Puniceibacterium sp. IMCC21224: one gene and its partner. The protein of the gene in region 1 interacts with the protein of each later gene in a pairwise test. Links are inferred from orthologs where the notes say so. Each region holds a gene or a part of one and is shown in the gene's direction. Other genes may lie near its edges. The genes, in order: hflK and ftsH.

What was found.
Region 2: the proteins of hflK (region 1) and ftsH interact in binary tests that used the Escherichia coli proteins (3 or more experiments, as listed by UniProt). The link is inferred for Puniceibacterium sp. IMCC21224 from one-to-one orthologs.

What each region holds. Positions count from the first base shown.
Region 1 is NZ_LDPY01000001.1:3,008,805-3,015,387, reverse strand. Bases 1,170-4,115 are described here. They hold hflK (FtsH protease activity modulator HflK), read left to right. Parts: upstream 1,170-2,033; coding sequence 2,034-3,197; downstream 3,198-4,115. Other genes in these bases: IMCC21224_RS13930 (DUF2065 domain-containing protein), read left to right, coding at 4,097-4,115; hflC (protease modulator HflC), read left to right, coding at 3,201-4,100; IMCC21224_RS13945 (FAD-dependent oxidoreductase), read left to right, coding at 1,170-1,977. Outside these bases: more of IMCC21224_RS13945, read left to right, coding at 523-1,169; more of IMCC21224_RS13930, read left to right, coding at 4,116-4,291; IMCC21224_RS13925 (DegQ family serine endoprotease), read left to right, coding at 4,540-6,009; IMCC21224_RS13920 (peptidoglycan-binding domain-containing protein), read right to left, coding at 6,126-6,583.
Region 2 is NZ_LDPY01000001.1:3,156,057-3,162,674, reverse strand. What follows is about bases 1,250-4,230. They hold ftsH (ATP-dependent zinc metalloprotease FtsH), read left to right. Parts: upstream 1,250-1,772; coding sequence 1,773-3,689; downstream 3,690-4,230. Other genes in these bases: IMCC21224_RS14635 (methyltransferase domain-containing protein), read left to right, coding at 3,686-4,230; tilS (tRNA lysidine(34) synthetase TilS), read left to right, coding at 1,250-1,694. Outside these bases: IMCC21224_RS14650 (tetratricopeptide repeat protein), read left to right, coding at 1-309; more of tilS, read left to right, coding at 306-1,249; more of IMCC21224_RS14635, read left to right, coding at 4,231-4,462; IMCC21224_RS14630 (peptidylprolyl isomerase), read right to left, coding at 4,941-5,369; IMCC21224_RS14620 (haloacid dehalogenase type II), read left to right, coding at 5,589-6,272; IMCC21224_RS14615 (alpha/beta fold hydrolase), read left to right, coding at 6,272-6,618. UniProt on the Escherichia coli protein: Acts as a processive, ATP-dependent zinc metallopeptidase for both cytoplasmic and membrane proteins. Plays a role in the quality control of integral membrane proteins.

The sequences.
Region 1 (6,583 bases):
TCAGATTGCAGGTATTCGATACCTTTGGCAGCATTCGGCCTGCATATGTCGATGGTTTCACCTTCGACCCATCGAAAACCGGCGGATGCATTAAAGCAGTACGCGAAGACCTGTGCCGAACACTGTCGATGGTATGTGGATATCACGTGGCTCTGCTATGCTACAACTATAAGCTGCGCCAGCGGCCTGGGTCGACATCGACCAATTTATTAATTTTAAATTACCGTATGGCACTTTGGTCGTATGAAATCTATTTTCCTGCACATGAATGCCCGCATTTAGGGCTGAAATGGTGGATGAGGTTAATTTTTTTAGGCGAAAATAAAACCACCCACCTGCCGCAACGTCATCTTTTGCGCGATCTTTTCGCGCCATGATAGTGCAGCCTAAAGACGTCGATTTCCGCGTTGTTACGTCTCGTGCGGTGTTCTGAGGGGGGCGTCCATTTGTAAGGCCGAAGCTCTGGCCAAGGCGCGGGCCATGTGGGATACCAGTGTGGATATATCGTTCCGGGAGGCCCGCATGAATTTTGACTATGATCTGTTTGTGATTGGCGGTGGCTCGGGCGGGGTCCGTGCCGCACGTGTGGCGGCAGGTGAGGCGGGAGCCAAGGTCGCGCTGGCCGAAGAGAGCCGCTATGGCGGTACCTGTGTGATCCGTGGCTGCGTGCCGAAAAAGCTCATGGTCTTTGCCAGTGAATATGCCGGAGTGGCCGATGAGGCCGGACGATATGGCTGGGACGTGACGCGCGGGGTATTCGACTGGGCCGCGTTCTCAAAGCGATTGAATGGTGAATTGGACCGGCTCGAAGGGGTCTATCGGCGGCTGCTGGATGGTTCGGGCGTCAAGATGTTCGACAGTCGCGCGACGCTGCGTGACGCGCATACCGTGGCGCTCGACAATGGTGACGTTGTGACTGCCAAGCATATCCTCGTCGCAACCGGCGGGCATCCGGTGCGCCCGGATTTGCCGAACGCTAATCTTGGTATTGTCTCGGACGACATCTTTCATCTGGCGGCCTTGCCCAAAAGTATCCTGATCATCGGTGGCGGCTATATTGCCTGCGAATTTGCCTGCATCCTTCAGGGATTGGGCGTGGATGTGACGGTCTATTATCGCGGTGCGCAGATTCTGCGCGGCTTTGACGACGAAGCACGCGGCCTGATTGCCGACGCGATGTGCGAACGTGGCATCAAATTGCATACAGGCACCAATATTCTGGATATGTGCCCTGCTGATCAGGCGGCTGAAGCCGGGCAAGGCGCCGGGCCAGATGTGTTGCGGGCCGCAGGACAGTCGACGCACCAAACCAAAGCCTCAACCGGGAGCAATCAGGGGCCAGTCTGGGTCAAATCCACCACCGGACACGAGACAGTCTTTGATCAGGTGCTGTTTGCCACGGGACGCAAGGCCAACACCGCAGGTCTAGGACTTGAAGATCTGGGCGTCAAACTGGGACGCGGCGGGCAGATCGAAGTGGACAGCTACAGCCAGACCGCAGTGCCGTCGATCTATGCCATCGGCGATGTGACCGACCGGGTCAATCTGACACCGGTGGCGATCCGCGAGGGCATGGCCTTTGTCGAAACGGTGTTCAAGGGCAACCCGACGCCGGTTGACCATGATCTGATCCCCAGCGCGGTGTTCACCCAACCCGAGATGGGAACAGTGGGGCTGAGCGAAGAGGCCGCGCGCGAGCGCGAAGAAATCGAGGTGTATTCGACCTCCTTTCGTCCGATGCAGAGCGCCTTTATCGACAAACCCGACCGGGTGCTGATGAAACTGATCGTGTCCAAGGCGACGCGCAAGGTATTGGGCTGTCATATCGTGGCCCCCGGCGCCGGCGAGATGATCCAGATGGCCGGTATCGCGATCAAGATGGGCGCCACCAAGGAAGATTTCGACCGCACCGTAGCGGTACATCCAACCATGTCAGAAGAGCTGGTGACGATGCGCAAACCCGTCAGAACCGCTTGAAATTCGCGCCAGAGCGCACATTTATATAAAAGATCGACCAAGAGGGAAATGACTACATGGCAGGCAACAACGGCGGCCCCTGGGGCAGCGGCGGCGGCGGACAAGGGGGGGATGGCAACCGTGGAGGCGGTGGTGGTCGCAGACCCGACAACAACCAACCGCAGATCCCCGAGATCGACGAACTGGTCAAAAAAGGCCAGGAACGCCTGCGCGTGCTCATGGGGGGACGCGGTAATGGTGGCGGCCTGAATGGCGGCTCATCCGGCGGTGGTGGTGACAATGGCCCGCGCCTGACGCGTGGCACCATTGGTCTGGCGGTTCTGGGCGCGTTTGCGGTCTGGGCGTTTTCCAGCTTTTACACAGTCAAACCCGAAGAGCAGTCGGTTGAACTGTTCCTGGGCAAGTATTCCTCGACGGGCAATCCGGGGCTGAACTTTGCACCATGGCCCTTTGTCACCTACGACGTGGTCAATGTTACCTCCGAGCGGACCGAGAATATCGGCGCGCGGCGCGGCAACAACGGCGACGGTCTGATGCTGACCACCGATGCCAACATTGTCGATATCGAGTTTCAGGTGGTTTGGAACATCAACGATCCGGCCAAGCTGTTGTTCAACATCCGTGACCCGCAACTGACCGTGGGTGCCGTATCGGAATCTGTCATGCGCGAGATCATTGCCGCCAGCAATCTGGCGCCGATTCTCAACCGGGACCGGGGTCTGATCGCCGATACCGCGATGCAGGACGTGCAGACCACGCTTGATGAATACGAAAGCGGCATCAGCATCGTTCGTGTGAACCTTGAAACCGCCGATCCGCCCCGCGAAGTCATCGATTCGTTCCGCGAAGTGCAGGCCGCTGAACAGGAACGCGACCGCTTGCAACGCCAGGCGGATGCCTATGCCAACCGCGTTCTGGCCGAGGCTCGTGGTGCCGCAGCACAGACTCGCGAGCAGGCCGAAGGTTATCGCGCCCGGGTCGTCAACGAAGCATTGGGTGAAGCGAGCCGCTTTACCTCGGTGCTCGAAGAATACAGCAAAGCCGAGGGTGTGACCCGCAAGCGTCTCTATATCGAGACGATGGAAAAGGTGCTGGGCAGCGTCAACAAGATGATCCTCGACAAATCGGTGACAGGTGCCGACGGGCAGGGGGGCGGCGTTGTGCCGTATCTGCCGCTGAACGAGTTGAACCGGTCGCAAACGTCGCAGGCGGGGAACTGAGCCATGAAAAAAATCAATTTCATTCTGCCGGTGCTCGTGCTTGTGGTGATCGCTGTCTGGTCGTCGGTCTTTGTGGTGGACGAGCGCGAAAAGGCGCTGGTGCTGCAATTTGGTCAGATCAAAGCGGTAAAGGAAGATCCGGGCCTCGCGTTTAAGGTGCCGTTCATTCAGGACGTGGTGAAATACGACGACCGTATTCTGTCGCTGGATACTGAAACCATCGAAGTGACGCCGTCGGATGACCGGCGTCTGGTGGTGGATGCCTTTGCGCGCTACCGCATTTCGGATGTGGTGCAGTTCCGGCAGGCGGTGGGTGTCGGTGGCATCCGCGCCGCCGAGGATCGTCTGTCCTCGGTTCTGAATGCGCAGATCCGCGAAGTTCTGGGGGCTGATCAGGTTACATCCGACACCATCCTGTCTGAGGATCGTCGCGGTCTGATGACGCGCATTCGCGATCAGGCACGGGTGTCTGCGCGCGGTCTGGGGCTGGATGTGGTCGATGTGCGGCTCAAGCAAACCAACCTGCCTGCGCAGAACCTCGAGGCGACTTTTGCCCGGATGCGTGCCGAACGTGAACGCGAAGCTGCGGACGAGATCGCACGCGGTAACGAGGCGGCGCAGCGTGTGCGCGCGTTGGCCGACCGTACCGTGACCGAGACCCTGTCTGAGGCCGAGCGTGAAGCGCAGGTCATCCGTGGTGAGGCCGATGCCCGCCGCAATGCGGTCTTTGCCGAAGCCTTTGGCGCGGATGAGGAATTCTTTGCCTTCTACCGCTCGCTTCAGGCCTATGAGAACGCGTTGTCGGGAGACAATTCGACAATGGTGATGACACCGGATTCCGAGTTCTTTGACTACTTCAAGTCTGAGCAGGGACCGTCCGGCAGCGTATCCGTCGCGGAATGAGCGCGGATTTACTATACGGGATCGGATTGGTCCTGGTGATCGAGGGGCTGGTGTACGCACTGGCCCCTTCGCTTGTCGAGCAACTGCTCGAAGCGCTGCGGATGATGCCGCATGATATGCGCCGCGTGATCGGTCTTGGCGCGCTGGCCTTTGGGCTGGTATTTGTCTGGGTTGCTAAGGTGCTGGGCTGATTGGATGGACCTTTGGGGGCCGCCGTCCGGCTGGGCCCTCTTCGCGAAATGTTAACGCTAGCAGGCCAGGAATAGCCGGGGTGCGCCGTGCCCCGGCGCATCCTGACGACACTGTCACGATCGGGTCACATACGCTTGATGACGTAAGGCTATCTTTGCGTGTTGCTCTGCTAGGGCTATGTTTCCTACAGTGAGGAGACGGGCACGACGCGCCAGACGCGGAAAGTGCCGGAAACAAGGAGTCCAACGTGAAACCACAAGTTATCGCCCTGACACGCGACACCGCCAGACCGCTGCGGCTGTTCTGGATGGCAACGTTGTCGATGTTGCTGATTCTATCGCAGGTGCTGATGGTCGCAGCGCAGGGCGCTCCCAAGAGCTTTGCCGAACTGGCGGACCGCATCAGTCCATCGGTGGTGAACATCACCACCTCGACCACGGTCGAAGGGCGGACAGGCCCGCAAGGCATCGTTCCCGAGGGGTCTCCGTTCGAGGATTTCTTTCGCGAATTTCGTGACCGCAATGGCGAAGGCGACCGGCCGCGTCGGTCCTCGGCGCTGGGCTCTGGCTTTGTGATTTCCGAAGATGGCTATGTGGTGACAAACAATCATGTGATCGAGGGCGCGGATGAGATCCAGATCGAATTCTTTGAGGGGTTCGAACTGCCCGCGACGCTGGTTGGTACAGATCCAAACACCGATATCGCCCTGCTCAAGGTCGAGGCCGAGGTGCCGCTGAAATTCGTCAACTTCGGTGACAGCGATGTGGCACGGGTCGGCGATTGGGTGATGGCGATGGGCAACCCGCTGGGGCAGGGGTTTTCGGTCAGTGCGGGTATCGTATCGGCGCGCAACCGCGCACTCAGCGGCACCTATGACGACTATATCCAGACCGATGCGGCGATCAATCGGGGCAATTCCGGTGGTCCGCTGTTCAATATGGATGGCGATGTGATCGGGGTGAATACCGCGATCCTGTCGCCGAATGGTGGCTCGATCGGGATTGGCTTTTCGATGGCGTCGAATGTGGTGACGCGGGTGGTGACACAGCTCAAGGACTTTGGCGAGACGCGGCGCGGCTGGCTGGGTGTCCGAATCCAGGACGTGACCGACGATGTGGCCGAGGCGATGGGACTCGACAGCACTGCGGGCGCGCTGGTGACGGATGTGCCCGAAGGTCCGGCGATGGAGTCCGGGATGCTGTCTGGCGATGTGATCCTGAGCTTTGACGGCCACGAAGTGGCGGACACGCGCGGTCTTGTGCGGCAGGTCGGCAATACCGAGGTCGGTAAAACCGTGCGGGTGCAGGTCAACCGCGAGGGCAAGACTGAGACGCTCAAGGTTACGCTGGGACGCCGTGAAGAGGCTGAAGGCGCCACGCCGAATGTCGAATCGATGGAGCCCGAAGAGCCGGAGCAAAGCGAGCTTTTGGGTCTGACGCTGAGCCCGCTGACGGCCGAAATCCGTGAGCAGCTACAGCTTTCGGACGATATCAAGGGTCTTGCCGTGATGGATGTTGTTGAAACCTCAGAAGCGTTTGGCAAGGGCCTGCGTGCGGGGGACGTCATCACCGAGGCAGGCCAGAGCGCGGTACTCAGCCTTAGCGATCTACAGGATCGTATCGACGCCGCCGAGGACGCTGGGCGTAAATCGCTGCTGTTGCTGGTACGGCGCGGCGGGGATCCACGCTTTGTGGCATTGAACCTCGACGCCGAATAATTTCGGGATCAAGGTAACGATTCGAGATGAGGGCGCCGTTTAGGCGCCCTTTTTTCGTTGGTGTTGATGATTTTCTGTCGTTGCGCAAATGACGTCGACCAGCGGGGATGCCTGGATCAGGGAACGTTGGTTTCAACTGCGATCAGGCCAAGAGTGCGCGTGGTCTCGAGCGAGAGATGCGCGCTCTTGAGGCCGCGGTCAGTCTGGAACCGCCGCACGGCGTCGACGGTGGTGGCGTCCATGCGACCGGTGGCGGTACCGTTGAAATACCCTCGGGCAGCGAGCGCACGCTGGAGCGAGGAGATCACCTCGGGGGTCATCTGGGCCGGGCATGGGGCGGCAAAGCGAATTTCCCCACGCGGGCGCACGATGCGCGGCACCGAGGCGTTGCGGTAGATCGGCGGGCGGGTCATCGTGCCGTCAGACGTATATTCCGCCTGCACAACCTGCACTTGTCCCGGCACTTGTTCATAGACTGCGGGAGTCACTTCGCGCGCAAAGCAGCTGCCATCTGGCGCGTGTTCGACGGCGACCGCCTGCATCTCTGCCCGGGTTGCCATATCGGCAGGGGCGC
Region 2 (6,618 bases), 150 kb from region 1 along the record:
CTCTTTGCGACCTTTCGCGAGACCTATCCGGGTGGACCGTTAGAGGTTCGCGCGCTGATCGGGCAGGGCAAGGCCCAGGAAGGGTTGGGTGACACGCGCAGCGCGGCGCGCTCTTATCTTGACACCTACTCCAACTATCCCGACGCAGCGGTCGCGCCAGAGGCGTTGTTCCGCTTGGGCCTTGCGCTGAACGCGCTGGGCAGTGTCAGCGAAGGCTGCGTGATGCTGTCCGAAGTTGGCAACCGTTACTCCGGCTCGGAATTTGCGGGCCAGGCTATCGAGGCGCGCACCTCTCTGGGCTGTCAGTGACGGGGGCAACGTCGCTCGATCACCGATTTTCCGAGGCGATGGGATCCCTGTTAGGCCCCGACTTTCCCACAGATATTGGACTGGCGGTTTCCGGAGGCGGCGACAGCATGGCGATGCTGACATTGGCGCATAATTGGAGTCGCGTCTGGGGAGTCCGGCTGTGGGTGGTTACGGTGGACCACGGCTTGCGCCCCGAAGCCGCGTCCGAGGCGGCGATGGTCGCGGCTGAATGCGGTGAACTGGGTTGGCCGCACGCCACGCTGCGCTGGCACTGGGATGGGCAGGGGAACGTGCAGGACGCTGCCCGCCGCGCGCGGCTGAATCTGATTGATCGCTGGCGGAACGGGATCGCACATGTGCTGATGGCCCACACACGGGACGACCTGGCCGAAACCTTCTTGATGCGGCTTGGCCGCGGGTCAGGTGTGGATGGGTTGTCGGCGATGCAGGCGCGGCGATTTGTGGGTTCGGAACCCGGATCGGGTGTGGAACTTTTGCCTGAGGATGTCACCCAGACGCACATGCCACCCGACGGGGCATATCCAGCCGAGCGAGCCGAAAATCGTAACGGGTTCCAGGTGATCCGCCCCTGTCTGGACATGCGTCGCGCTGAATTGCGACACTATCTCACAACGCTCAAAGGGCGCTGGGTCGAGGATCCGTCGAACGACGACCGGGGTTATGACCGTGTGCGAATGCGACAGTTGTTGCAGAATCTCGACGCCGAAGGTCTGGGTGCCGAGGTTTTATCGGCCACCGCGACACGGCTGGCACGTGCGCGCCCGGCGTTGCGGGCCCGCGCCGCACAGGTTTGGACCGAGATTGGCACATCGGTCTGTGCTGGGAATACGCCGCTGGGGGATTTGCAGCTGGATCGCGATGGCTTGGCCAAGGTCGAGGCGGATACTCGCCTGCGCCTGTTGGCTGCGGCGCTTCAGTATATCTCGACCAACTCTTATCGTCCCAGAGTAGAGGCGCTTGAGGCTCTGTTGGACAAGGTTCAGTCGGGTGGTGCCGGAACCCTGCATGGCTGCGAAATCCGCGCGAACGGCGCGGCAATCCGGGTGACGCGCGAGCCTCGCGCCGTGGCCGCGCAGCGCGCTGTAGTGGGGGATGGCACGCTCTGGGACAGGCGCTGGAAGTTTTTTCACAATGATTTTATAGGATTGACTATCCGGTCCCTCGGCGAAGACGGCTGGGGCCAATGCCAAGAGCACAACAGCAATACCCCCGCGTTCCGCTATGCGCGTGCGTTGCCCTCGGTGTGGGATGGTGATCGACTGGTCGCCTGCGACGCGATGGCGGTCGGGCCGGGTCAGACCACAACGCTCTGGCCGATGGGGCGACAGAATGAAGGGTTTCACGCTTTCCTTCTTTCGCATTGAACCGGACGCCGTGATGTCTATGTTACACCGACACGATGTGTGCTATGAGACGCGCACTGGATTTTTAGGAGATTTTCCTTGGGCAATGTACGCAATATCGCGTTCTGGGTCGTACTGTTTGTGCTGGTTCTGGTGCTGTTCAATCTGTTCAGCGGCGGCAGCACCACCATGCAAAGTCGCGAGATCAGCTATACGGACTTTGTCCATGCGGTTGAGAACAAGACTGTAAGCTCGGTCACGCTGGATGGTGAGCAGGTGCGGTTCCGCAGCAGCGACGGCACCGATTATGTCACGATCAAGCCCGAGGATGCGTCGGTCACAACCATGCTGATCGAAAATGATGTGCCGGTTCGGGCCGAGGCACAGCAGCAATCGGGCTTTCAGTCCTTCCTGCTGAGCCTGCTGCCATTCCTGCTGTTGATAGGTGTCTGGATCTACTTCATGAACCGGATGCAGGGTGGCGGCAAAGGGGGTGCGATGGGATTCGGCAAATCCAAGGCCAAGATGCTGACGGAAAAGCATGGCCGCGTGACGTTTGATGACGTGGCGGGCATCGACGAGGCCAAGGAAGAACTGGAAGAGATCGTTGAATTTCTGCGGAACCCGCAGAAATTCAGCCGCTTGGGCGGCAAAATCCCCAAGGGTGCGCTGCTTGTGGGCCCTCCGGGCACAGGTAAGACGCTGTTGGCGCGCGCGATTGCGGGTGAGGCGGGTGTGCCGTTCTTCACCATTTCCGGGTCCGACTTTGTCGAGATGTTTGTTGGCGTTGGCGCCAGCCGTGTGCGCGACATGTTCGAGCAGGCCAAGAAAAACGCGCCCTGCATCGTGTTCATCGACGAAATCGACGCCGTAGGTCGCAACCGTGGCGCTGGCTATGGCGGTGGCAATGATGAACGCGAACAGACGCTGAACCAGTTGCTGGTCGAGATGGACGGTTTTGAGGCAAACGAGGGTGTGATCATCCTTGCCGCGACCAACCGCCGTGACGTGCTGGACCCGGCGCTGCTGCGTCCGGGCCGGTTCGACCGTCAGGTTACAGTACCGAATCCCGACATCAAGGGCCGCGAAAAGATCCTCAACGTGCATGCGCGCAAGACGCCGCTGGGCCCCGATGCCGATATGCGGATCATCGCGCGTGGCACGCCGGGTTTCTCGGGCGCGGATCTGGCGAACCTCGTGAACGAGGCGGCGCTTACGGCCGCGCGTCTCGGCCGCCGGTTCGTCACCATGGAGGATTTCGAACACGCCAAGGACAAGGTCATGATGGGCGCCGAGCGTCGCAGCATGGTTCTGACCGCCGAGCAAAAGGAAAAGACCGCCTATCACGAGGCAGGTCACGCCGTCGTGGGTCTGTCGCTGCCGCAGTGTGATCCGGTCTACAAGGCGACGATCATTCCGCGCGGTGGTGCGCTGGGCATGGTTGTGTCCCTGCCCGAGATCGACCGCCTGAACTGGCACCGGTCCGAATGTGAGGAAAAGCTGGCCATGACCATGGCGGGCAAGGCGGCCGAGATTATCAAATATGGCGAGGACAACGTGTCAAACGGCCCGGCTGGTGACATCCAGCAGGCCAGCGCGCTGGCGCGTGCCATGGTGCTGCGTTGGGGCATGTCCGACAAGATCGGCAATATCGACTATTCCGAAGCGCACGAAGGGTATAGCGGCAATACCGCTGGCCTCTCGGTTTCGGCCAACACCAAAGAGCTGATCGAGAGCGAGGTAAAGCGCTTTATCTCGGATGCGTATACCCGCGCGTTCCAGATCCTGACCGACAAACGGGATGAATGGGATCGTCTTGCGCAAGGTTTGCTGGAATACGAAACGCTGACCGGCGAAGAGATCAAACGCGTGATGCGCGGCGAGCCGCCTCAGGCGGGACCGGATGACAGCGGCAGCGCCGAAGAGGAAACGCCAAGCGTGACGGCGATCCCGAAAACCAAACCCAAAGCCAAACCCGCTGGCGATGGCGGACTGGAGCCTGAACCATCAGTATGAGCCAGGCCTCGGACCAGGATTGGAACCCCGGGACCTACGACAGGTTCCGGGGTTTGCGTTTGCGCCCCGCGCTGGACCTGCTGAGGGCCGTGGGGCCCTTGCCCGAGGGCGATATTATCGACCTCGGCTGTGGTACCGGCAGCGTGGGCCCGGCACTTGGACAGCTGCGGCGTCGACTGATCGGCGTTGATGCCAGCCCCGCGATGATGGAACACGCGGCGCGCACAGGGGTCTACGACGAACTTCTCCAAGAGGATCTGACGGTCTGGCAGGCGACGCGCCCCGCAGCGCTGATTTTTTCCAACGCGTCGCTGCATTGGGTACCTGATCACCAGACGCTGTTTCCGCGACTTGTGCAGATGCTGGCGCCTGGGGGCGTCCTTGCAATCCAACTGCCGCACCAGAACAACGCGCCGTCGCACCGTCTGTGGGTCAAGCTTGTGGACGAGCTTTTCCCCGGTCGGGTTGATCATTCGCACGGACCCAATGTGTTGCTGGCGGCAGAGTATCACCGGATGTTGTCGGCGATGGGGCAAGTGACGCTGTGGGATACCGAATATTATCAAGAGCTTGCCCCTGACGGTGAAGGGCACCCCGTGCGCCGGTTTGTTGAGGCCACGTTTGCCCGCCCGATCCTGAATGCACTGGAACCGGATGAACGACTGCGCCTTATCGCGGCCTACGAGGCGGTGATAGGCAAGGCCTACCCCAAGGGCCCCAGAGGCACGGTTTTATTCCCGTTCCGGCGGATGTTCTTCACGCTGTCGGTCTGATCCGGCGCGGCGATCAGATGCTGTGGATCCGCGTCGCTGATCACCGGCGTCGCGCCGCTGCGGTTCAACGATTTCAGAACGTGGCGTCACAGTCCCGTTGCCCCAACGAGCCAATGCCTGAACCGTAACGTTACTAGCGGGCATTTTTAGTGGCGGTACTCGCGACTATCGCAGCGCCCGAGACGATCTGTCCGTACTGAGGCGTGGTCCGTTTCTCCGCCGTCGGATATACCATCGAACGGACCAATCAAATGAAATGCGCCGATAGCAGCTTGGACCAAAGACCCATGCGCGTCATTTCCTATAAAATTCAGACACTTACTTTTCCGCTTCTTCTCTTTCCAAATACGCATTACGACGCTGCCCAACAAAACCCGCGCCTCGGCTTTCACGGTGGCACAGGCACAAAAACCGCCGAATCCCGTAGGATTCGACGGTTTTCATTCAAATACACGCGGCCACTGACCTTCCGGCCTGTTCACGTAATGTCGACCAGTTCGATCGCAAAGGTCAGATCCTTGCCCGCGAGCGGATGATTGGCATCCAGTGTGACCTCGGCCTCCGTGACTTCGACCACAGTCACCGGCATCACCTGACCTGTCGGCGTCTGCACCTGCAGTTGCGTCCCCGGATCGAGCGGAATGTCTGCCGGGATTTCTGTGCGGGGAACGGACTGGCGCGCCTCGGGGTTGGGTTGGCCATAGGCCTCATCTGCGGGCACGGCCACGGTTTTCTTGTCACCGACGGTCATGCCGGGCATGGCTTTGTCGAGACCGGGAATGATCTGGCCCGACCCCACGGTGAATTCCAGCGGATCGCGTCCGGCGCTGCTGTCGAACGTGCTGCCATCGTTGAGCGTGCCAGTGTAGTGAATACGTACGGTGTCACCCGTCTTGACCTCGGTCATGTGAAAATCCTGTCTTGTCTGAAGGGGGGTTGCTTTCAGAGGCCGCGTCCGGTGCGGGTGCTCTTGCTCAGATCCAAACTTAGGCAACCCGGCCCGGAAATGCAAACAGCGGTCCACATTGGCTGCAACAAGTTCGCCGTGATGACGACAATCTCGGGTTTCGCCTCTTTTCCCTGCGCTCTGAGCATGCCAGTCTCAGCCCAGTTCAGGGAGGGTCCCATGCCGATCACCACCTGCGTCTTTGACGCTTATGGTACTTTGTTCGACGTCGCGTCGGCGGCCCGGGTCGCGGCCGGTGAGCCGGGGCGCGACGGGTTGGCCGCGATTTGGCCAAAGCTGGCCGAGGATTGGCGCCTTAAACAATTGCAATACAGCTGGCTGCGCGCCATCACAGGCGAGCATACGGATTTCTGGGCGGTGACCCAGAGTGGCCTTGACTGGGCGATGGAGCGTCACGGTCTGTCGGATGACCCAGAACTGCGCGAACGCCTGCTGGCGCTTTATTGGGAGTTGGCAGCATATCGCGAGGTGCCCGCCATGTTGACCCGACTCAAGGCTGCGGGCAAGACCTGTGCGATTCTGTCCAACGGCAGCCCCGATATGCTGGATGGCGCGGTCGACAGTGCGGGGATTGGCACTTATCTCGACGCGGTGTTGTCGGTCGAGGATGTGGGCATCTTCAAACCCGCGCCGCAGGTCTACGACATGATCGGTGCGCGGTTCGGCTGCGCGCCGTCCGAGGTGCTTTTTGTGTCGTCGAACGGTTGGGACGCGGCGGGGGCCGCCGGTTATGGATTCACCACCGCCTGGGTCAATCGTGCAGGCGATCCGGTGGACCGGCTGGCACACAGGCCGCAGCACGTCCTGACCGATCTTTCGGCCATACCCGAGCTTGCCGCCTGATGCCCCGATTTACCACTTCGGACGGCGTCTCGCTGCATTTCACCGACACAGGTGCGGGCCTGCCGCTGCTCTGTCTCGCCGGGTTGACGCGCGACGCGCATGATTTCGACTATGTTGCGCCGCATCTGCGCGACCTGCGTCTGATCCGCCTCGACTACCGGGGGCGTGGCCAGTCGGCCTGGGCCGACCCGGCAACCTACACAATCCCGGTCGAAGCCCGCGATGCGCTGGAACTGCTTGATCATCTGGGGCTTGAGCAGGCTGCGGTTCTGGGCACCTCTCGCGGCGGTTTGATCGCCATGCTGCTGGCGGCCACAGCCCGCGACCGCCTGCTGGGTGTCGCGCT